Regions from separate parts of the Micromonospora sp. NPDC047740 genome, predicted to be linked through region 2. Evidence: riboswitches for the same ligand, from Rfam matches in the RefSeq annotation. Region 2 holds a riboswitch; each other region holds the start of a gene.
The links. A riboswitch is a leader RNA that binds a small molecule or an ion and turns the genes downstream of it on or off. The one in region 2 is predicted to bind cyclic di-AMP.
Positions count from the first base shown of each region.

Region 1: it holds a riboswitch for cyclic di-AMP, as region 2 does, so the genes downstream of both, ACGF4F_RS07550 (hypothetical protein) here and ACGF4F_RS28235 (C39 family peptidase) in region 2, are expected to answer to the same signal.
Region 3: it holds a riboswitch for cyclic di-AMP, as region 2 does, so the genes downstream of both, ACGF4F_RS10520 (hypothetical protein) here and ACGF4F_RS28235 (C39 family peptidase) in region 2, are expected to answer to the same signal.
Region 4: it holds a riboswitch for cyclic di-AMP, as region 2 does, so the genes downstream of both, ACGF4F_RS01770 (transglycosylase family protein) here and ACGF4F_RS28235 (C39 family peptidase) in region 2, are expected to answer to the same signal.

Region 1 is NZ_JBIDCT010000003.1:119,128-124,806, reverse strand. It holds gene ACGF4F_RS07575 (heavy-metal-associated domain-containing protein) at 19-228, opposite strand; gene ACGF4F_RS07570 (metal-sensitive transcriptional regulator) at 382-681, shown strand; gene ACGF4F_RS07565 (DUF305 domain-containing protein) at 732-1,355, opposite strand; gene ACGF4F_RS07560 (hypothetical protein) at 1,440-1,973, opposite strand; gene ACGF4F_RS07555 (YibE/F family protein) at 2,172-3,479, shown strand; cyclic di-AMP (ydaO/yuaA leader) riboswitch at 3,634-3,764, shown strand; gene ACGF4F_RS07550 (hypothetical protein) at 3,770-4,789, shown strand; gene ACGF4F_RS07545 (carbonic anhydrase) at 4,854-5,531, opposite strand.
Region 2 is NZ_JBIDCT010000017.1:148,014-153,692, reverse strand. It holds gene ACGF4F_RS28250 (acyltransferase family protein) at 42-1,205, shown strand; gene ACGF4F_RS28245 (hypothetical protein) at 1,327-1,821, shown strand; gene ACGF4F_RS28240 (hypothetical protein) at 1,963-2,748, shown strand; cyclic di-AMP (ydaO/yuaA leader) riboswitch at 3,038-3,179, shown strand; gene ACGF4F_RS28235 (C39 family peptidase) at 3,381-4,238, shown strand; gene ACGF4F_RS28230 (alpha/beta hydrolase) at 4,342-5,109, shown strand; gene ACGF4F_RS28225 (peptidoglycan-binding protein) at 5,158-5,679, opposite strand, start outside.
Region 3 is NZ_JBIDCT010000004.1:284,291-289,969, forward strand. It holds gene ACGF4F_RS10510 (HelD family protein) at 1-1,238, shown strand, start outside; gene ACGF4F_RS10515 (cation diffusion facilitator family transporter) at 1,330-2,244, shown strand; cyclic di-AMP (ydaO/yuaA leader) riboswitch at 2,392-2,524, shown strand; gene ACGF4F_RS10520 (hypothetical protein) at 2,529-3,596, shown strand; gene ACGF4F_RS10525 (hypothetical protein) at 3,705-4,259, shown strand; gene ACGF4F_RS10530 (SRPBCC family protein) at 4,399-4,851, opposite strand; gene ACGF4F_RS10535 (STAS domain-containing protein) at 4,954-5,316, opposite strand.
Region 4 is NZ_JBIDCT010000001.1:376,339-382,017, reverse strand. It holds gene ACGF4F_RS01780 (OmpL47-type beta-barrel domain-containing protein) at 1-1,349, opposite strand, end outside; gene ACGF4F_RS01775 (YbaB/EbfC family DNA-binding protein) at 2,385-2,846, opposite strand; gene ACGF4F_RS01770 (transglycosylase family protein) at 3,020-3,673, opposite strand; cyclic di-AMP (ydaO/yuaA leader) riboswitch at 3,672-3,846, opposite strand; gene ACGF4F_RS01765 (glycoside hydrolase family 3 C-terminal domain-containing protein) at 3,989-4,366, opposite strand; gene ACGF4F_RS01760 (LLM class flavin-dependent oxidoreductase) at 4,425-5,679, shown strand, end outside.

The DNA of each region.
Region 1 (5,679 bases), on a different contig from region 2:
TTCGGGTCCGCGGACCCGTCACGCCCCGACGAGGTCGTAGCCGGCCTCGTCCACGGCGGCGCGGACGGCGTCCGTGGCCAACGGGCTCTCACTGGTGACGGTGACCTGGCCGGAGGCCAGGTCGACCTGGACGTCCGTGACGCCCGGGATGGCGCTCACCTCGGTGCTGACCGAGTTGACGCAGTGCCCGCAGGTCATGCCCTGCACCTGGTACGTGGTGGTGACCATCGCAACTCCCCTCTCGCCGCCCCCACCCTATACCCCCTGGGGGTAATTGGTAGAGAGACCGCTGCCGCTCTTCTGTTACCGCTACCCGGTGGGGGTATCAGCCAACGGAGAGGACCGTACCATACCCCCGAGGGGTACGCTATCCTGGATGCCATGACCGCACCGACGACCCCGACCCGGGGCTACACCGCCAGCAAGGACCAGCTGCTCGCGCGGCTCCGCCGTATCGAGGGCCAGGTCCGCGGCATCGAGAAGATGGTCGAGGACGACCGCTACTGCATCGACGTGCTGACCCAGATCTCCGCCATCCAGGCCGCCCTGGACAAGGTCGGCCTCGGCCTGCTCGACGGGCACGCGCGGCACTGCATGCACGAGGGTGCGGCCGAGGGCCGCGCCGACGAGATGGCCACCGAGATGATGGCCGCCGTCGGCCGGCTGATGAAGCGCGGCTGACCAGGCCCGTTGGGGGCCGGACGGCGCGTCCGGCCCCCAACGGCTGTGCGTCAGCGCCCGTCGAGCAGCTTCCGCATGCTGTCGATCTCGGCCCGCTGGGCGTCGACGATCCGCTGGGCGAGCGCCCTGGCCTCGGGGTTGGCGCCCCCGGTCAGCTCCGCCTGCGCCATCGTGAGCGCGCCCTCGTGGTGGGCGATCATCATGGTCAGGAACTGCCGGTCGAAGTCGGCCCCGGACGACGCCTTCAGCGTCGCCAGGTCGGCGTCGGACATCATCCCGGGCATGCCGTGGTCCATCCCCGGCATGCCGTGGCCGGCACTGGCCGGCGGCACCGGCCGGCCCCACGCGGTAAGCCAGTCGGTCATGCTGGCGATCTCCGGCGCCTGGGCCGCCTTGATCTGCCCGGCCAACCTCCGCACCTCGGAGTCGGCGGCCCGGTCGTCGGCCAGCTCGGCCATCGCCACGGCCTGCCGGTGGTGCGGGATCATCATCTGGGCGAACGTCACGTCCGCGTCGCCGAAGGAGGCCCCGGGGGAGGGCGATCCCGTGGCGGGCGTGTCGTGGCCGGTGCCGGCGGTCGGGTGGTCGCCACCGCCACAGCCGGTGAGGGCGAGCGCGGCGGCTACGGTCGCGCCGGCCAGGGCGGCCCGACGCGCGAGGGTACGAGTGGACATGGAACGACCTTTCGGTGTCGAAACGTACGCAGCGGACGGCGGACGCGGGTGACCGGTCTTCCGGTCCACCCGCGCCGGGGCGTCCTATCTGCGCAGCACCGACACCGTCGCGAGGCGCAGCCCATACGGTCGGGGCGGCGGGGCGCGCGGTCCTGGGGCGGCCCGGAGGGCCACCCTGGCGGCCGGCCCGTAGGTCCGGGACCCGGCCCGCAGCAGCAGGGCGACCAGCAGCGTGACGGCGAACGCGCCGAGCACGGCCAGGCAGATGCTCCAGCCGGGCCGGTCGCCGCCGGGATCACCCAGCGGGAGCAGCCGGGCCTGGGCGTCCGTCAGCTGGAGCATCCGGGCCGGGCCGCAGCCGTCACCCGGGCAGTCGCCGGCCATGCCGGCCACCGCGGCCGGCAGAGTGACGGGACCGGCCACCGCAGCCGGCGGGGCGCCGTGGCCGGCCGCCGCGGCCGGCGGGGCGGCGTGGTCGGCCGCCGCGTGGTCCCCCGGGCCGCCGGGGGCGTGCGTGCCGTGGCCGAGAGTGTGCATGGCGGTCAGCCCGACCAGGGTGCAGAGCAGCAGCAGGAGCCGGACCCACGGTCCGGTCGTCACCGCTGGCGCCGTACGCACGAGAACCACGCTAGTGGGTGCGGCGGGCCGGGCCGGCAGGAACCACTGGAGGTCGCTCATCGCCTGCGTCCCGCCCCCGGGCCTGGCTACCATTCCCGGCGGCGACCGGCCTGCACTCCCCGTCGGCGCCAGCGCCGGCCCGGTGAACCGACCAGCCCGGTGACACGTATCGCGCTGTGACTCGTTGGGAGACACGCCATGGGCGCCGACCACACCCGTCCCGCTCCGCCCGCCCCGCCCGGGGTGCGACGGATCCTCGTCGCGACGGTGGTGCCGCTGTTCCTGGTGACCGTGGTCGCCGCGCTGGTGCTGTGGCCGCGGGACAGCCGGGAGCCGACGGGTGGCCCGGACCTGCCGCGTTACCACGGCACGGTGACCCGGGTGGTGACCGAGCCGTGCCCGCCGACGCCGGAGGGCGGCACCGGCCAGCCCACGGGGCCGTGCGGAACCGCGACGGTCGCCGCCGAACAGGGCCCGGACGCCGGCCGGCAGGTCGAGGCACCCCTCCCGTCCGGTCCCGGGGCACCCCGGGTCGAGGTCGGCGACAAGATCATCCTCGTCGAGCTGATGGACCCGGCCGATCCGACGATCAAGACCTACAACATCGCCGAGCACCAGCGCGGCACGCCGCTGGTCTGGCTGGCCGTGCTGTTCGCCGTCGCCATCGTGGCGTTCGGGCGCTGGCGCGGACTGGCCGCGCTGGGCGGCCTGGTGGCGAGCTTCGCCGTGCTGCTCGGCTTCGTGCTGCCCGGGATCGGCGCCGGCCAGCCGCCGCTGCTGGTGGCGATCGTCGGCGCCGCGCTGATCATGTTCGTGGTGCTCTACCTGACCCACGGGATCACCGCCGAAACCTCGGTGGCGGTGCTCGGCACCCTGGGCAGCCTGGTGCTGACCGGCGTCCTCGGCACCCTGGCCACCGCGGCCACCCACCTGACCGGCTACGGCAGCGAGGACGCCACCACGCTGTCGATGTTCCAGCAGAACGTCGACCTGCACGGGTTGCTCCTGGCCGGCATCATCATCGGCTCGCTGGGCGTGCTGGACGACGTCACCGTCACCCAGGCGGCCACGGTCACCGAGCTGGCGAACGCGAACCCGGGGCTGTCCCGGATGCAGCTCTACCGGGCGGCCACCCGGGTGGGCCGCGCGCACATCGCCTCCACCGTCAACACCATCGTGCTGGCGTACGCGGGCGCGTCGCTGCCGCTGCTACTCCTGCTGGTCGCCGACTCGCGACCGGTGGGCGAGATCCTCACCAGCGAGTTCATGGCGCAGGAGATCGTCCGGAGCGCGGTGGCCACGCTCGGCCTGATCGCCGCCGTACCGCTGACCACCGGTCTGGCGGCGGTGGTCCGGACCGCCGGACGGGCCGGCGTCGCGACGGACGCCGGAGCCCGCCCGCCGTCGTCCCGGCCGCCGGCCGAGCGGCACGACGCGCTGGAGGCCCTCGGCGGTGCGGCCGCCGGACGATCCGGACCGGAGAGGAGCACGGAAGCCGCATGGTGATACTCCGCAGCGTGACCGGCCGGCGCGAACGCGACGCTGGTCACGCAGGGCGACGACGAAAACGTGCGATTGGTCGGCTTCCGGACGTAGATCCCCGACCGGGCTCTCGGGTAACCTCGCTGCCGGTAACCGCCGAAGGCGCGCACCGGCGCCAGCGGTACCACCGCCCAATCGCCCTGTGGCGAACCGGGGAACCAGGTACCTGGGGTGAATCCGCGCGAGCGGTAGGGGCCACTTCCGTCCCGAACCCGACAGCTAACCCGGTCGGCGGTCGACGGAAGGGAACCCTGTTGACGGCACCCCTGCGCCGCTGGTTGACACCTGTGGTGGCCGTGCTCACCGCGTTCGCCATCGTCGCCGGGCCCACCCCGGCGCTGGCCGCACCCAACACCCCCAACCCATCGGGCCACGAGGAGGACAACGATCCTCCGCTCATCACCGAGGTCATCGATGCCGCCAATCGCGGCTTCCTGCAGGCCAAGGCGAAGCTGGACAAGTCGAAGCAGCGCCAACTCCAGTTGGCCCTCGAGATCCGGGCGGCGCAGGCCGACCTGGACGCGCTGCGGCCGCAGGTGAGCCAGATCGCCACGCAGTCCTATCGGACCGGCCGGATCGGCGCGATGGCCCTGCTACTGGAGAGCAACGCGCCCGACTCGTTCGTCCAGCGGGCCTCCGCCCTCGACGAGCTGAACCTGATGAACGCGCAGAAGCTCGCCGAGGTCAACGCCGCGAAGAACCGCGCGGAACAGGCCAAGATCGCGCTCGATGCGGAGATCCGCGAGCAGCAGAAGCAGACCAACGCGATGCGGCGCGAGAAGGCCGAGGCGGAGAAGGCCCTGCGGCTGGTCGGCGGGCGGGATTTCACCGCCGGCCTGGTCGCGGCCACCTCCCCGGTCGCCCGGATCGCTCCCGGCCGGACGGCTGACGGGGGGTGGAAGCCCGAGTCACGCAGCGTGAAGGACCCGACCACCTCGGGCTACATCACCCCGCGCACGCTGCACATGTACAAGGAGGTCAAGCGGGCCGGCTTCGACCGCTTCGTGGGCTGTTACCGCCCGGGCGGTCCCTGGGAGCACCCCAAGGGCCGGGCCTGCGACTGGTCGCTACAGCGCAGCGGCTTCTCCCCCTGGCACAACAACGACATGCGGATGTACGGCAACAACCTCGCCGCGTTCCTGATCCGCAACGCCGACCGGCTGGGCGTCTACTACGTGATCTGGAACCGGCAGATCTGGTTCCCGGCGACCGGTTGGAAGTCCTACAGCGGGCCCTCCAACCACACCGACCACGTGCACGTGTCGCTGCTGTAGCCGGAGTACCACGCCGAGGGGCCGTCCCGCGACCGCGGGGCGGCCCCTCGGCGTCAGGTAGGGCTCAACCGGCGACGGCGGTGGGCGCCGGGTCCGCGGGCGTGGCCGCGCCCGGCAGCGTCGCGCTCGGCTTGCCGGCCGGCACCTCGGCCACCGTCCGCACCTCGCCCGCGCTGAGCCGGTACGACATGCCGACCACCCCGCACCGCCCGGCCGCCACCCGCTCGGCGAGCACGGCGGACCGGGCCAGCAGCGCCTCCACGGTCCGCGCGATGTGGATGTCGACGATCTCGTCGAGGTCCTCGACACCCTCCCGGGCGGCCCGGGCCAGGCTGGGCACGACGGCGTCCACCAACGCGCCGAGGTGGCCGGCGGGGGGCGTGCCGGTGGCGACCACCTCGCGGGCGGCCTGCACCGCGCCGCACGAGTCGTGGCCGAGCACCACCACCAGCGGGGTGCCCAGCACGGTGACCGCGTACTCGACGCTGCCGAGCACCTCGGGGCCGACGGTGTGGCCGGCGGTCCGCACCACGAACAGGTCACCGAGGCCACGGTCGAAGATGATCTCGGCGGCGAGCCGGGAGTCGGCGCAGCCCACGATCACCGCGAACGGGTGCTGGCCGTCGGCGACGGCGGCGCGGTGCTCGGCGTCCTGGTTGGGATGACGGGGTACGCCGGTGACGAACCGCTGGTTGCCGGCGAACAGCTCGGCGAGCGCCTGTTCGGGATTGGTCGGCAGCACTGCACTCACCTCGTCCTCGCGCGAAACGACCTGGTCAGCCCGGCCGGCGGCAGAGGCGGCCTCGACCACCACGGTCACACCCGAGCCAAGACACGTCAAGATTTACGTGATACGGATTTCATACGTCACCGGTCACTTGACGGGCGGC
Region 2 (5,679 bases):
GGAGACGCGCTGATGATCCTGCTGACGGTCGGGCGTCCGGCATGACCAGTACGCCGACCGTGGCCCAGGCCGTCCGGCTGCCGTCGCTGACCGGGTTGCGGTGGGTCGCCGCCCTGCTGGTCTTCGGCTTCCATGCGGGGACCATGCGGATCGTTGCCGAGCCCGACTACCAGGCCGTGGTGAGCTGGCTGTTCACCCTCGGCCTGTCCGGTGTGGAGTTCTTTTTCATCCTCAGTGGATTCGTGCTGGTGTGGTCGTACCGGGACGGTGAGCCCCGGCGTACCTTCCTGCGTCGCCGGCTCGCCAAGATCTACCCGAACCACCTGGTCACCTTCGTGGCCGCGCTGGTGGTCGCGTTCTGGTTCGCCGACCCGGTCGCTCCCTGGGCCGCGCTGGGCAACCTGGCCCTGGTGCAGGCCTGGAACCCCACCCCCGGCTACTTCTACAGCGTCAACACGGTGAGCTGGTCGCTCTCCTGCGAACTCGCCTTCTATCTCTGCCTGCCGTTCGTGCTGCCCTACCTGCGTCGGTCGCGCACCGGGCTGCTCCGGGCGGTGGTGGTCGCCGCACCGCTGCTCATCCTGGCCCTGTGGCCGGGTCAGCTGCTGGTGCCCGAGGAGGACCGGTGGTGGTTCACCCAGGTATTCCCGGTGGCACGGTCGCTGGAGTTCTGGATGGGCGTGGCCGCGGCGGAACTGATGCGCCGGGGCCGCTGGCGTGGCCCGAACCTCACCGTGGCCAGCCTGCTCTTCGTCGCCACCTGGGTGGTCGCCGCGCAGTGGGTCCGCGCGGAGCTCTGGGCGGCTCTGCTCGCGGTCGCGTACCTCCTGGTCATCACCGCCGCGGCCGACGCCGACGTGCACGGCCGGCGCACCCCGTGGCGCTCTCGTCCGATGGTCTGGCTCGGTGAGGTCTCCTTCGCGTTCTACCTGGTGCACGTGCTGGTGATGCAGGCCGTGCTGCGCCTGACCGGGCACTGGGGCGAGGGGCTGCGCGGCTGGTGGGGCCCGCTCGCGGTGCTCGGCTTCCTGCTGGGCAACCTGCTGCTCGCCGCGGCCCTGCACCGCTGGGTGGAGACGCCGATGATGCGCCGGCTGGGACCGCCCCGCCGGGCCCGCGCGCAGGCCACCCCCGCCGCACCGGTCGAGGTCCGCGTCCCACGGCCCCGGTCGATCGAGTACGCGGGGCGGCGCGACCCGCGCTGAGCGGGCCGCAGGACCACACCCCCGCCGCCGGACCGGTGTCCACGCTGGCCGGTGCGCCTCTGCGGCGGTGCGACACGCCCGTGGACGTGCGATACGGCCGGTTCGACGGTAATTTGGACCGGTGCTTCCGATCGCGCTCACCTGTCCCGTGTGGTGGGTGGCGCGCTGGACCGCGCGAATGCTGGCCAGCCTGGCCGTGGTCGTCGCCTGCTCGCTCGGCGCCGCCACGTTGCCCCTGGGCCCGGCCGCGGCGGCGCACGCGGCTCCCGCGGCGGTCGCCGTCGACACCGCGACCCTTCGGGCCGGGCACCTCGGCGGCACCGAGTCCGCCGGCGCCGACCCCACCCTCCGGGCGCTGATCCGCTGGTCCGGCGGGGCCGCCGACGCGGTGGTCCGGGCCGGGACCGGAGCGCCCGGTCCCGCCGCGCGGATCGGGACCGGATCGGCTGCGGCGGCCGGGTGGACGTCGGACGCGACCGGCGACCGGCAGGCAGTCCTGGCCAGCGCACCGGACTCGTTGGTGCGGGGTGTCGTGGTCGCCCCGGCCGACCGGCACCGCGTTCTGGTCGGGCTGGTCCCGGCGACCGTCGGCTCCCGGGCCCCGCCCGCCCGCTGACGAGCCCGGCGGGCCCGGCCCGCCCACGCCGTACCCGAACCTCACCCCGCACCGGCCGGTGGCGGCGCCCGTACCCGGTCGCGCCCCGCCCCGCCGGCCGTGCGGACCTCTCCACCACGTCGTTCCCGTGAGGTGCCGACCATGAAGCAGACCCTTCTCTACCACTTCCTGACCGAGGTTCCCGTGGCCGCCGCCATCTGGTCGGCCCTGCTCGTGCTCGCCCTGGGCGTGCTCGCCGTCCTGGTCGCCCGGCCCGAGCGGGGGACTCCGCCGGATCCCGCCCCCGACCCGGCCGCCGTGGCGGCCGCCCGCCACGCCGACCTGCGCCGGTACGCCGATGAGGTGGCGGTCGCCGCCGCCGGGGCCCGGCAGACCGCGCGCCGGTGGCGCGAGCAGTGGCTGACCGCGCACGACGAGGTCGACCGGGCCTGGCGGGCGTACGACGAGGCCGAGGCGGCCGCCCGGCGGTTCGCGGGGGCCGCCGTGCTGCCCGAGCCGCGGACGCCCCGGACGCCGGCCGAGTACGCGGCCCGGGAGCGGTGGCTGCACCACGCCGCCATGACGGCGCACTGGCAGGGCGACCTGACTGCCCGGCAGCTCGCGGACGTCCTCGCCGGGCGCAACGGGTGGGACCCGCGCCGGCATCCGGCCGAGCAGGAGATCGCCCTGGCCCGGGTGGTACGCGACGGCCGGCGGGCCCGGTGGCGGGCGGCCGCCGAACGGGAGCGGCGGGCCTGGCGGGACGCCGAAGTGGCCGCCGAGGCGGCCCGGGTGCTGGCCGTGGAGGCGTACGCGGCCGCCGAGGCGGTGCGCCCCGGAGCGGTCCCGGTACGCCCCGCCGAGGCGGTGACCCAGACCCTCGCCCCGGTGTCGGCCGGCGCCGTCGCGGCGCACCCCGCACGGTGGCGTCCGGCGCGGGTCGGCTGAATCGTTATCCGAATTAGGTGAGCCCGGTCACGGCGACCGGGGAAACGGTCAACCGGATCAGGCCGGGCGATCGAGCCCCGCAATTCCCCTTCGATCCCCACCCGGATGTCCGATAGTCACCCGACGGTTCCCGTTAAAACGGTCGTCCCATTGAGTCAGGTCAGTGACCGGCTGTTCCGGTCTCGGTAACGGTGGTTGACGTTTACGCAGGTGGGCACGCTTGGCAGGCGGCGTACCCACCGGTAGTGTCAGCGCGTCCGGTGCGGTTTTCGATCGCAAGTGGCGACGCCGCGCCGACCCGCTCAATCGTGATCTCACGAACCGGGGACCCAGTGCAACACCGGGGTGAATCCGCGAGCCAAGGCCCGCGGTAGGGCCTACTTCCCGCCCGAATCCGTCAGCTAACCCGGTAGGCGGCCACGGAAGGAGTTCCAACCTCGTGCGAACCACCCCCCGATCCTCCCCCCGCCTCCACGGCGCCACGGTGCCGGCGCTCGCCTGACCCGCGAGTCCGTTCCGGTAACCGACCCCCGCTGCCCGGTCCGCCGGGCGCTCTTTTCCCGCGGCCACCCGCCCAGGAACGCGCGTGAGCTACTCCGCGCGTCGGGTCGGCGTGTGCCGCTCCGGCCCCCGTGGAGGAACACGTGAAGCACCACCTGAAGCGTCAGCTGCGGCGCCTCGCGACCGAGCGCCCGTACCAGATCGTCGCCGGCTCCGCCGCGGCCCTCGTGCTGGCCGGCGGCGCCAGCGCGGCACTGGCCAGCACGAACGACGCGCCGGTCCGGCAGGAGACCACCGCCGCCGTCGCCGAACTGGCGCCGCGCCTCGGTGACGTCGCCACCCGGAGCGAGGCCCGGGTCGCCGCCCCGTCCCCGACCGCCTCGCCCAGCGGGTCGCCGAGCGGGTCGCCGTCGGCGAAGGCCAGCTCGGCCAAGCCGGACCCGGACGTCACGAAGACCGCGAAGGCGAAGCCGAAGCCGCCGTCGACGAAGGTCCTCGACTACAACTACGAGGCCCAGACCGCCTACTGGAACTGCGGTCCGGCTGCGGTGCGCAACGCGCTGAGCGCGAGCGGCGTCGAGACCACCCAGGACGCGATGGTCGCCCCGCTGAACGCCGGCGAGAACGGCACCAACTCGGCCGAGGACACCACCCGCGGGCTCAACCAGATGGTCAAGGGCAACCCGTACCGGACCCACATGATCCCCGGCCAGGCCGCGACCCCGGCGCAGATGGACCAGCTCCAGGCCGACGTGGTCAAGGCGATCACCGACGGCCGCGGCGTGGTGGTCAACATCGCCGGCTCCGCCACCGACACCAACGGCGGCTGGCACTCGTTCCCCGGCGGCCACTACATCGCCGTGGTCGGCTACAAGGACGACGGCCGGACGGTGCGGATCGCCGACTCGGCGAACCCGGCGTTGCCCGAGTACTGGATCACCACCATCGATCTGGCGAACTGGGCCGCCACCCGCGGCTACTCCGCCTGATCCCACCCCTGCACGTCGGGCACCGGCTCCTGGAGCCGGTGCCCGACGTGGTGTCCGGGGCCGGTCTCGCGCCTGGTGTCCGTCCGGTGGCACACTGCGCCGTATGGGCGACGAGACGGGTACCCGCCATCTGCTGCTGCTGCACGGCATGGGCGCCACCGGTGAGGTGTGGCTGCCCTGGGCGCCGCTGCTGGAGCGCCGCTGGGCGGGCCGCTGGCTGGCCCCCGACCTGGCCGGGCACGGCTGGTCGCCGCAACTGCCGGCGTACTCCTTCGAGGCGCTCGCGGACCGGGTGGTGGCGGGGCTCGGCCCGGTCGCCGACCGGCTCGGCCCCCGGGACCGGCTGGTGGTGCTCGGGCACTCGCTCGGCGGGGTGGTGGCGCTGGCGCTGGCCGCACGGGCGCGGCAGCTTCCGATCGACGGGGTGGTCGGGCTCGGCATCAAGGTCGCCTGGTCGCCGGCCGAGCTGGACAAGGCCCGCGAGCTCGCCCAGCGGCCGGTGACCTGGTTCGCCAGCCGGGACGAGGCGGCCCGCCGCTACCTGCGGGTGGCCGGGCTGGCCGGGCTGTTCGCCCCCGACCACCCGGTGGTGGACGCCGGGCTGCGCCGCGAGGACGGCCGCTGGCGGCTGGCCATGGACCCGGCCGCGTTCGCGGTCGGGGAGCCCCAGCTGCCCGCCCTGCTCGCCGCGACCGACGTGCCGGTGCTGCTGGCCCGGGGAGAGCAGGACCCGATGGTGTCCGACGGACAGCTCAAGGAGTTGGGCGTGCCGGTGGCGACGCTGCCGGGGCTCGGCCACAACGCGCACGTCGAGGACCCCGCCGTGGTCCTCGACCTGCTCGCGCCGTTCGCGGCGCCCGACGGGCCGTGACGCCGTCGCCCCGCAGGCAGGGCGACGACATCACGACCGCAGGTTGCGTCAGTAGAAGCAGCCGGTGGCGGGCAGGGCGGACGGGGCCGGTGGGGCGACGCCGTCGTAGATGGCCAGCAGCATGTTCTGCGGGCAGCGGTTGGCGCCGTTGACCCGGACCTCCAGGTGCAGGTGCGGCCCGGTCACGTTGCCGGTGGCCCCGGTGTAGCCGAGGACCTGGCCGGCGCTGACCCGGGAGCCGGCGGCGACCGAGCGCGAGTTCAGGTGGCAGTAGAGGTAGTAGGCACCGTCGTCGGCGGTGATGCCGATGCCGAGGCCGCAGCTGCCGCCGACGTGCCCGATCGTCCCGGAGGTGATCGCGTACGTGGTCGTGCCGGTCACGGTGGGCAGGTCGATCGCCGGGTAGTCGTGGTGCGGATCGTCGTACTCGCTGCGGGGCAGCACCGACTTGCCGATGACCAGCCGGTAGTTGCCGGTGCCGCCGCTGCCGCCGGTCAGGTACTGCCAGGTGGTGGTGTCGACCGAGCCGCCGGAGAGGCCACGGGCGGACTTGAAGTTGTTCACGGCGTT
Region 3 (5,679 bases), on a different contig from region 2:
AGCGCGCGGTCCGGGACGCGGTGCCGGACTCCCCCACCGAGCTGCGCCTGCTCTACCGCGGCGAGTTGCTCCGGCTGACCAGGGACCAGCTGGACGCGATCCGGAACAAGGCGCTGCCCCGTGGCGCGCGCCGCAACGAGGTGCGCCGGGCCGGGTTCGACGGCGTCCTCGCCGCCCTGTACGCGCAGGCCCGCCGGCTGCGGATCGGCCGGCTGCCGGAGCAGCCCGCGTTCGAGGACGAGATCATCGACCGGCCGGAATTCCGCGAGTTCCTGAAGGCCTGGTGGCCCCGGCTGCACCCCCGGCACGTGCTCGGCTGGCTGGCCCGCCCGGAGCGGCTGCGCCGGTACGCGGGCGGTGTCCTGTCCGGGGCCGAGATCCGGCTGCTCACCGAGGCGTACCGGACGCTGGACCGGGCCGGGCTGACCATCGCCGACATCGCCCTGCTGGACGAGCTGGACGCGCTGCTCGGCAAGCCGGTGCAGCGGGCGAAGCCGAAGCGCGACCCGTTCCAGCTCGCCGGGGGCGTCCGGGAGTTGAGCACGTTCGCCGACCGGCAGCGGGCGGCCCGGGCCGCGGCCCGCGAGCGCCCGGAGGACTACCGCGACTACGCCCACGTGGTGGTCGACGAGGCGCAGGACGTCTCCCCGATGCAGTGGCGGATGATCGGCCGGCGGGGCCGGTTGGCCTCGTGGACCGTGGTGGGCGACCCGGCGCAGACCGCCTGGACCGGCGACCCTGAGGAACTGACCCGGGCCCGGGACCAGGCGCTGGGGCGGCGCCGCCGGTACCGGTACGAGCTGACCACAAACTACCGCAACTCGGCGGAGATCTTCGCGGTGGCGGCGGCGGAGATCCGCCGGCTCTACCCGGACCTGCCGCTGCCCACCGCGGTCCGCTCCACCAGCGTCGAGCCGGTCGAGCTGACGGTGCCCCCCGCCGAGCTGGCGCCGGCCACCGTGGCGGCGGCGCGCACCCTGCTGGCCGAGGTGGAGGGGACGGTTGGCGTGATCACGCCGGTGCCGCGCCGGGACGAGGTCGCCGGCTGGCTGGGCGAGCTGGGCGGCGGCCGGCTGCAGGTGGTGACCAGTCTCCAGGCCAAGGGCATGGAGTACGACGGCGTGGTGCTGGTGGCCCCGAGCGAGATCCGGGCCGATCCGGGGTCCGGCGTCCGGACGCTCTACGTGGCGCTCTCCCGGGCCACCCAGCGCCTCACCACCCTCGACCCGGTGGGCTGACGGCGGCTCCGGCGACGCCCATTCACTCGCACATATAGCGATGTGAGCATAGATTGGGTCGGGCCGGGGTGCGGAACGGAAGGGTGTGGGCGTGGGCGCAGGTCATGACCACAGCGGCACGGTGGCCAACGCCGCGCACCGCCACCGGGGCCGGCTCTGGGCCGCCTTCGGGCTGCTCAGCGCCCTGATGGTGGTCGAGGCGGCGACCGCCTTCGCGACCGGCTCGCTGGCCCTGCTCTCCGACGCCGGGCACATGTTCACCGACGTCCTCGGCATCGGCATGGCGCTGGCCGCGATCACCGCCACCCGCCGCGCCGAGACCGATCCGCAGCGCACCTTCGGGCTCTACCGGCTGGAGGTGCTGGCCGCCCTCGCCAACGCGGTGCTGCTCGGCGCGGTCGCCGCGTACGTGCTCGTCGAGGCCGTCCGCCGGTTCGGCGAGCCACCGGAGGTCCTCGCCGGGCCGATGCTCGCCGTGGCGGTGCTCGGCCTGCTCGCCAACCTGGTCGCGTTCGCGCTGCTGCGCAGCGGGGCGCAGGAGAGCATCAACCTGCGTGGGGCCTACCTGGAGGTGCTCGGCGACCTGCTCGGCTCGCTCGGCGTGATCGGCGCCGCCCTGGTCATCACGTTCACCGAGTGGTGGTGGGCGGACCCGCTGGTGGCCGTTGCGATCGGGCTGTTCATCCTGCCGCGCACCTGGCGGCTCGGCCGGGCCGCGGTCCGCATCCTGGTGCAGGCCGCCCCGGAACACCTGCAGGTGACCGCCGTGCACGACCGGCTGGCCGCGGTGCCCGGCGTCGCCGAGGTGCACGACCTGCACGTCTGGACGCTCACCTCCGGCATGGACGTGGCCTCGGCGCACCTGACCACCACCCCCGACGCCGAGGTGGGCGAGGTGCTCGCCGCCGCGCGGGCCGCGCTGCACGATGACTTCCGGATCGATCACGCCACGTTGCAGATCGAACCCGGGGCGTCACCCGGCGCGTGCGGAACCGTCGAGTGGTAATTGAGGACAACCTTAAATCCAAGTGGCTATTGTGCACTAGTGCCGGCTTATGCCCGATTCCCGTTCGCCGTCCACGGCGACGGGCCGGAACAGCGCCGGTAGGCTCGGTCGCGGCTTCCGCCGGGCGACGCCCAGCAGCGTCCGCGGTGGTGGCCGTCGCCTAATCGCCACCGTACGGCGAGCCGGGGAACCATGTACCTGGGGTGCATCCGCGTCAGCGGTAGGGATCTTCCGTCCCGAACCCGTCAGCTAACCCGGTCGGCGGTTGACGGAAGGACACGTGAATGCCACCAGTGGCACCTGTACGAAGGACGGCCGCCCGGTTGGCGGCCCTGCTCGTCGCGGCGCTCGCCCTCGGCGTCGCGGCCACGCCGGTCTCCCCCGCCTCGGCGGCTCCCCCGACCGGCCTGCTCGCCGCCGCACCCGGCGACGACGAGGGCGGCACACCGGCGCTGCGCGCGCAGCTCGACGCGGCCAGCAAGGGCTGGCTGGAGGCGCGGACCGCGTTGAACCGGTCGGTGAGTCGGCAGCAGCAGCTCACCGCCCAGCTCAAGACGATCAACAGCGAGTTGGGCGTACGCGACGCCAAGGTCGGCGAGCTCGCCGGGTTGGCCTACCGGACCGGGCGGCTCGGCACCGCCGCGGCGCTGCTCGGCAGCAGCAACCCGGAGGGCTTCATGGACCGGGCGCTCACCCTGCAGCAGGTCGCCGCACACGAGGACCGGGCCCTGCGCGACCTGATCGACACCCGGGACCAGGCCACCCGCACCCAGAACGCGCTCAACGGCGAGATCCGGGAACAGCGCAAGCAGGTCGCGGTCATGGCCAAGCGCAAGGCGCAGGCGGAACGCGCGCTAAAGGTGGCGAACAACCGGACCACCGGCGCCGCCGGCGGCAGCGTGCAGGGCACGTCCCGGGCCAACGCCACCCCCGCGAAGCGCAACGCCGACGGTTCCTGGCCCGCGGAGTCGTGCAGCGTCAACGACCCGACGCCCGCCGACGGCTGCATCACTCCGCGCACCCTGCACGCGCTCCAGCAGGCCAAGGCGGCCGGGTTCACCCGGTACGTCTCCTGCTACCGGCCCAGCGGCTCGGGTGAGCATCCCAAGGGCCGGGCCTGCGACTTCGCCGCCCAGAAGGACGGCTTCGGCGGGGTGGCCACCGGCGGCGACAAGACGTACGGCAACAACCTGGCCGCGTACTTCATCCGCAACGCCGACCCGCTCGCCGTGCTCTACGTGATCTGGTACAAGCAGATCTGGCTGCCCAGCAGCGGGTGGAAGGCGTACAGCGGGGGCAACGGCGACCCGTCCAGCGACCACACCAACCACGTGCACCTGTCGGTGTACTGAGCCCGCGGTGGCCCGCCGCCCGGCGGGCCACCGTACGCCCACCGACGTACGCCGGATGTCGCCGCGCGGCCCACGACGCCGGGCCGGCGACGGCCGAGCATCGAGGGCATGAGCCGACTCTCGCCCACCACGCGCAAGGCACTGCTCACCCTGCACCTGGTCACCTCGCTGGGTTGGCTCGGCGCCGACCTGGTGCTGCTCACCCTCGGCATCGCCGGGCTGCGCGGCGCCGACCCGGCGGTGGTCTATCCGACCGCCGGGCTGCTGGTCACGTACCTCTTCGCGCCGCTGAGCGTGGCGGTCTGGCTGGTCGGGCTGGCCAGCGCGCTGCTCACCCCGTGGGGCCTGCTGCGCTGGCGTTGGGTGCTGGTGAAGTTCGCGATCACCACCGGGATGCTCGGCCTGGTCCTCCTGCTGCTCACCCCGACCGTACGCGGGCTCGCCGAGCTGGGGCCGGAGCTCGCCACCCGGGACCGGCTGGACCTGGTCATCCCGCCGGCGGTCTCCAGCAGCCTGCTGATCCTCATGACCGTGCTGTCCACCTACAAGCCGTGGGGACGGCTGCGCCGCGCCACGCCGCCGACCCGGCGGCCGGCCGCCGGCTCCAGCGACGGCTTCAGTTCGCAGCGCGGCGTCAGACGCGCCGAACTGAAGTCGTCGTAGCGGCGCGAGGTCAGACCGGCCTTCATTCGGCCCGGAGCGCCGCCTGGCGGCGCGGAGGCCGAATTTTGGCCGCCAGCCGAGCCGGAGTTGCCGCACACCGCCGGGCGGCGGGCCTAGCCGGTACGGCCGCCGCACCGGCTCAGTCGGCGTGCCCCTCGAGGGTCGCGCCGAGCCGGCTGGCCAGGCCGAGATGGGCCGCCCGGGCCTGGCGGAAGGCGTACCCGAACAGCGGCGCCGGGGCGGAGAGGGTGATCTCGACGTCGATCCGCACCACACCGCCGGGCTCGTCCCGCAGCCGCGTGTGGTTGCGCACGGTGGTGGCCGGTTGCTGCCGGGCCACGGTCACCACCTCGTCCTCGTTGGCGACCAGCACGTCCGCCTGGTAGGTGACCGGGAAGTGCAGCGGCCCGAGCGCCAGCCGGTCGGTGATCGCATAGCTGGCCAGGGCGCCGGGCCGGGGCGGGAGCTGGCGGACCCGGACGATCAGCGGATGCAGCTCGCCCTGGCGGGTCAGGTCGCTGAGCAGGGCGACCGCCTCCGCCCGTGCGCACCGAGCCTGCACGGTGTAGCTGAAACTGTCGCTGCTGAGCAAGCCGTACTCCCCTAGCCGTCGCCGGTGGGCACGATCGTCCCGTACCGGGGGCCGGCTGGCAACGGTCGGAAGACCCGGTCCGAGCGGTCCGCCGGGCAGGGCTCAGGCGCCGGGGAGCACCTCGGGCGTGGGGGCGTCGGCGAAGTATGGCTCGGGAGCGCCGAAGAGGCCGAGCAGGCCGGTGACCCAGAGCTGCCGGTGCACGAACCGGCTCGGCTCGGTGACCACCAGCTTGACACCGCTCACCTCGGCGGTCTGGAAGCCGGCGACCATGGCGCTGATGCCGACCGAGTCGATGAAGGTGACCAGGCGCATGTTCAGCTCGATGCGGGCGGGCCGGCCCTTCGCAAGCACCTCGGCGATCGCTTCCCGCACCTCGTACGCGGTGTCGACGTCGATCTCGCCCCGCGGGGCGATCTGGACGACACCACCCGGCTGAACAGACTTCACGATCGACAGGCTCACGCGAACACCTCCACTCGCCCATACGGGCGCCTCATCAGTACGCGGGCCGCGACCGAGCGTATTCCTCCGACGGCCTCGGTCGCCACCCCTCGGGATGAGCAATTCGCGGACTGGGCACACCTGGGCATCCCAATCCGGAGCTTCCACTTCCTATTTCCGCTACGACAGGCTCTCACTATTCAACGACCGACGAGGGTCGCCGATCCGCCGACCCAGGGTAGCCGCCCCCCGCTCGCCGGGCCCGCACCCGGCCCTCGGCGCGTTCGGGTGGTCTGTCCCATCCTGCCCCAGTCGGCCGCGACGGGGCGCGCCGGGGTGGTTTGCGCCGAGTCCGCTCCGGGCACTGGCCGGGATGGGCGGACC
Region 4 (5,679 bases), on a different contig from region 2:
GGCGTTTCCACCACCCGGAACGACACCGACTGCGGCGTCGAGGTGTTGCCGGCCTTGTCAGTGGCCCGATAGCTCACCGTGTGCTGCCCCGGCTGGTTCACCGCCACCGGCGCCGAGTAGATGGCGTACGGCTGCCCGTCGAGGGAGAACTCGACCCGGTCCACGCCCGACTGGGTGTCGGTGGCGGACAGCGTCACCGTCGCGCCGCCGATGTACGCACCGTTGGGGTCCTTCTCCCCCGTCACCGCCGCCGTCACCGTCGGCGGAGTGGTATCCGCCGGAGGCGTCTCCACGACCGTGAACGCCACCGACTGCGGCGACGACGTGTTACCCGCCTTGTCCGTGGCCCGATAGGTCACCGTGTGCTGCCCCACCTGGTTCACCGTCACCGGCGCGGAGTACCCGGCGTAGGCACCGCCGTCGAGGGAGTACTCGACCCGATCCACCCCCGACTCGGTGTCCGTGGCCGACAGGGTCACCGTGGCACTGCCCACGTACGCGCCGTTGGCGTCCCGCTGACCGGTCACCGCCGCCGTCACGATGGGCGGGGTGGTGTCCGTCGGCGGCGGTTCGACGACCCGGAACGACACCGACTGCGGCGTCGAGGTGTTGCCCGCCTTGTCAGTGGCCCGGTAACTCACCGTGTGCTGACCCAGCTGGTTCACCGTCACCGGCGCCGAGTAGGTGCCATATGGGCCGCCGTCCAGGGAGTACTCGACTCGCTCTACACCGGAGCCGCTGTCGGTCGCCGACAGGGTGACCGTCGCGCTGCCCACGTACGCCCCGGTTGGGTCCTTCTCCCCGGAAACCGTGGCGCTGACCGTGGGCGGCGTGGTGTCCGATCCGCCGCCGGTGACCACCAGCAGGCCGGTCATTCCGCCGTGGCCCGGGATGGCGCAGAAGTACCGGTAGGTGCCGGGCGAGAGCACCACGTCAACGGTCCACCGGCCCCCCTTGCTGTCCGTCGGATCCGCCAGGATGTTGACGTCGACGTCGCTGTTGTACCTCGGGTCGCCCGTTTCGAACGTGAGGGTGTGCTGCATTCCGGTGGTGTTGCCGGTAGCCCGGCTGTTTTCGAAGACCAGGGTGGCCGGCCCGGCCGTAGCGGTGGTCGGCGCCGACAGGTACGACAGGAAGTTGTCGCCGGCGGTCCAGGTCAGGACCTGGGCCTGCAGTTGCGACGAGGATTGAGGCCCGGCCGTCGCCGACCGCTCGGTGTCGGTCGGACGCGCGTTCGCCGGGGAGCCGGTCAGGGCGGCGGTCAGCAGCAACAACATCGCCGCGATGACCGCCACCGATCTCCGGAGCCGGCTCGCAGAGAGCCGATCCCGCGGTGCGGATGGGTTCATTGATGCCTCTTTCACGGTCCGGGAACAACCGGGCGGAACGTGCGTCGGCCCGTCGGTGTCAGGTGTCGTCTGAGGTGCTTCTTCGGGTGCTCGCAGCCCGTCGGCCCCTCCCAGGCCGCGCGGGATCCCCGGCCGTGGCCGGCGGCCACGGTCGTCCGATGTGGATGGTTGGTTGATCCCGGTGTCAGCGGCGAGCCGGTTCGCACGCGGCGCCGGGCAGGGTCGCGCGTCGGAGCTGATCTGGTCGTGTCGGGTACGGACGGACGTCGGTCGATCCTTGGCGCATGCCTGCGCCAGGTCGCCGTGGTGCGGCGTTGACCCGGGGTGGCCATCGCTGGCCGGTCATGACCCTCCGACGGGTTGCGCCGCCTGAAGGCCACGGTCGAGAACTACTGTGCCGGTAGTTCATCTCGACGAAACATATTGATGGTGCCAGACAGTACTAACTTCCTCTCAGGCTGTCCATAGCTTTCGTCCGCTCACGGACTACTTTTCTTCACGACAAACGAAAGTGGTCGGTAGATTCCTACCGCAACCCCTCCCGGGGCCTCACCGCAGGGCGACGGGGGCGCTGACGGCGCACCGGCGGGGCGGGTTCCGGCGGGGCTCGATCGCCGGGTCGACCGACGGGTGAACGTGCGCCATCCGCATGGAGCGGCAATCCCCGCCAGTCAGGCGGGCCCCGCCCACTCCGGAGGGTGTTCGCCCTGATCAGGGGCCATAGAAGCGCATAGCTTCCCGATTTCCGGGACCGGCGCGGTGATCGACCGATCCGGTTGCCGCGATCGCCCATTGATCTGCGTCCACGACCGTGTGATCGTGCTCCAGCGAGCCGCCGCCCCCGGCGGCTCGGACGGTCGATCCGTCGAACCGGGGCCACGCCGGCAGGGACCGACCGTCGTCCCGCCTCATCGCTACCCCGCGCCGGGTGCCCCTACCGGGCTCCATGCTGCCCGCCTCGGAACAGGAGCTAACCCCCTTGAAGCTCCCACCCCGCCTCGCCGCGCTCTCCGGCGCGGCCGCGGCCGGCCTGCCTCAGCTCGGGCGGCCCGCCCGCGCCCCCGCGTCAGGGCCGCGGCTGAGGCGGGCCATCACGTCGTCCACCGCCCGGCTGAACAGCTCCATCTGCCGTACCGACTGCTCCTCGATGCCGCCGAGCCGCGCGGCCAGGGCGTCGACGTCGGCCCGGGCCGAGGCGCTGACCTGGGCGTCGAGGGCGGCGAGGGCAGCGTTGACGGCCAACACGACCTGCCCGCAGACGGCCTCCATCCCGTCCCCGGCCAGCTCCGGGTCCACCGTCACGGACTCCAGCCGGCCACCCTGGACCACCACTGCCCGGACCCGGCCGTCGGGCGCCGCGCCCTCGGCGCGGAGCAGCTCGCCCGGGTCGCCGTCGGGGTGCTCGGCCGCCCGCGAGCGCATGGCCGACAGCGCCTGCTGCGTCCTGGTGAGCAGCTCGTCGAGGCTTGCGGCCGCGGAGAACGAGTCGTTGGTCATATCCGCGCCTTCTTCACGTCTTTCCGGAGCACCGCGACGATAGCAACCGCCCCCGACCGGGACACCGCGAGCACCCGGGGCCTCGTTCACGAAAAAAGTGGCCATCCCGGGCGGGGATGGCCACTTTTCAGTGCATCAGCGCGCAGTGTGGGGCACCCCACCTGCCAGTAGCGTCAGCGCAGGCGGAGGTGCTGGCCTGGGAAGATCAGGCCCGGGTTGTCGCCGACCACGCGCTTGTTGCGCTCGTAGAGCGCCTGCCAGCCGCCGGCGAGGTGCTTCGCCTCTGCGATCAGCGACAGCGAGTCACCCGACCGGACCGTGTAGGTCGCGCCGCTCGACGCCGGCGCGGTACGCCGGTGGCTGCGGGTCGCCGGCTGGTCGCCGCGGGACGACCGGTCCTTGGTCGCCTTCTTGTGCGACTTCGTGGCGCCGGAGTCCTTGGTGGAGTAGTGCTTGGTCGAGCCGCCCTTCTTGCCGCAGACCGGCCAGGCGCCGATGCCCTGCCCGTCGAGGACCTTCTCGGCCACGGCGATCTGCTCGCTGCGGCTGGCCAGGTCGGCGCGGCTGGCGTACTTCTTACCGCCGTAGCCGTTCCAGGTGCTCTTCGAGAACTGGAGGCCACCGTAGTAGCCGTTGCCGGTGTTGATGTGCCAGTTTCCGCCGGACTCGCACTGGGCGATGGCGTCCCAGTTCACGCTGGATGCGCTAGCCGGCGCGGCCGGCCCGAGGATGGCGGCGGCGCCGGTGGCGGCACCGACGACGAGCGCTCCGACGGCGACGCGACGCTGCGTGGTGCGTCGGTGACGTGCGACGTGTTCAGTTGCCATGTGGGTTCCTCCACGCCGACGAGGTGAGCTGTCGGGTTCGGGCCGAGGAGCCCGGCCGCCGGATGGGCGGCTTCACCCCGAGGTGTCGAGCACCGAGGAACATGTGGGTCCCCCGCTCCCGCCTGATGTCCAGGTACCGACGGGCCGGCGGCGGGATTAGGCGTTACCGGCCCGGGTGTCCGCGATCGCGAACGCAGTCGACATTAGGGATGGTTTCGGATGATCGCCCACTTCTTGTGAAGTTCTTCACCCGGCCGAGCGAAGGCCACACCGTACGAGTTGCGTGCCGTCCACAGGTGCCTTACAAAGCCCCCTTCAGTACGTCAGGCCGAAACCCTGCGGAAAGAGCGGAACCTGCCCGTCGCCGGCGTTGATGGGCTGCTGGCCGACGGAGTTCATCCAGGTCATCGGCAGTTTGCCGGTCGGCGCGTACCCGCCGAAGAGGACGTCGGCAATGCCGGCGCCCTCGGTGCCGGGCAGCCAGGAGGCGAGCAGCGCGGTCCAGTTCGGCAACTCACCGGCGACGTCCAGCGGCCGGCCGGACACCAGCACCACGATCACGGGTACGCCGGCGTTGCGCAGGGTCGCGTACGGCCGCTCGAAGGTGGACGGCCCGCAGGTCCGCCTCGTTGAGTTGGGTGTCCGCCTGGTTATCGCTGCGGTTGCGGGAGCGGGCGCGCGCCGATGCGGCACCGACTACGGTGGCGAAGTCCGGCACGGTCGCCGGGCCCGGGTGCGCAGGCGGAGGAACATGACTGACTACGGACACGAGCTGGCCTTCGGCGGCTTCCTCACCCCCGCCGCCGGCCAGTTCGAGCAGGTGGTGGCGCTCGCCAAGCTCTGCGAGCAGGTCAACCTGGACCTGGTCACCTTCCAGGACCACCCGTACCAGCCGGGTTTCCTGGACACCTGGACGCTGATGTCCTATCTCGCGGCCGCGACCAGTCGGATCCGGCTGGCCGGCAACGTGCTCAACCTGCCGCTGCGCCAACCGGTGGTGCTGGCACGCAGCGTGGCCAGCCTGGACCTGCTCACCGGCGGCCGGGTCGAGCTGGGCCTCGGCGCGGGCGCGTTCTGGGAGGCGATCGAGGCGGTCGGCGGTCGGCGGCTGTCCCCCGGGCAGGCGGTCGACGCGCTCGACGAGGCGATCCAGGTGATCCGCGAGGTGTGGGACGTCGAGCGGCGCGGCATGGTCCGGGTCGAGGGCACGTACCACCGGGTGGTCGGGGCGAAGCGTGGGCCGGCGCCGGCCCACCCGGTGGAGATCTGGGTCGGCGCGTACAAGCCCCGGATGCTGCGGCTGGTGGGGCGCGCGGCGGACGGCTGGCTGCCGTCGCTGGCGTACCTGTCGAAGGGGCCGGACGAGCTGCCGGGAATGAACGCGCTGATCGACGAGGGTGCCGAGGCCGCCGGTCGGGATCCCCGGTCGGTGCGGCGGCTGTTGAACATCAGCGGCCAGTTCACCCGGTCGTCCACCGGCTTCCTCAGCGGGCCGCCGGAGCAGTGGGTGGAGGAGTTGGCCGGGCTGGTGCTGGACCACGGCATCGCCACCTTCATCCTTGGCGCCGACGACCCCACCGCCATCCAGCTCTTCGCGCGGGAGGTCGCGCCCGCGGTACGGGAGCTGGTCGCCGCCGAACGTGCCGAGCCGGGCACCCGGCCCAGGGCCGGCGAGGGAGCGCGCGAGGCGGTCGAGGCCGGGGGCGCCACCGCGCTCGCGGTCACCCCCACCCCCGATCCGGGCGTACGCCTGACGGACCACCAGCTCTGGGACGAGTCCACCCGCCCGGTCGCCCCGCCTGCGCCGGCCGGGCACGTCTACACCCCGCACGCGCAGGCCGTCGGCGCGCATCTCGTCGACGTGCACGACCACCTGCGTCAGGAGCTGGCGCAGGTGCGCGACCTGCTCGAACAGGTCAAACGAGGGGTGGTCTCCGCCGGCGCCGCCCGGGCCGTGCTCAACCAGATGACCATGCGGCAGAACAACTGGACGCTGGGGGCGTACT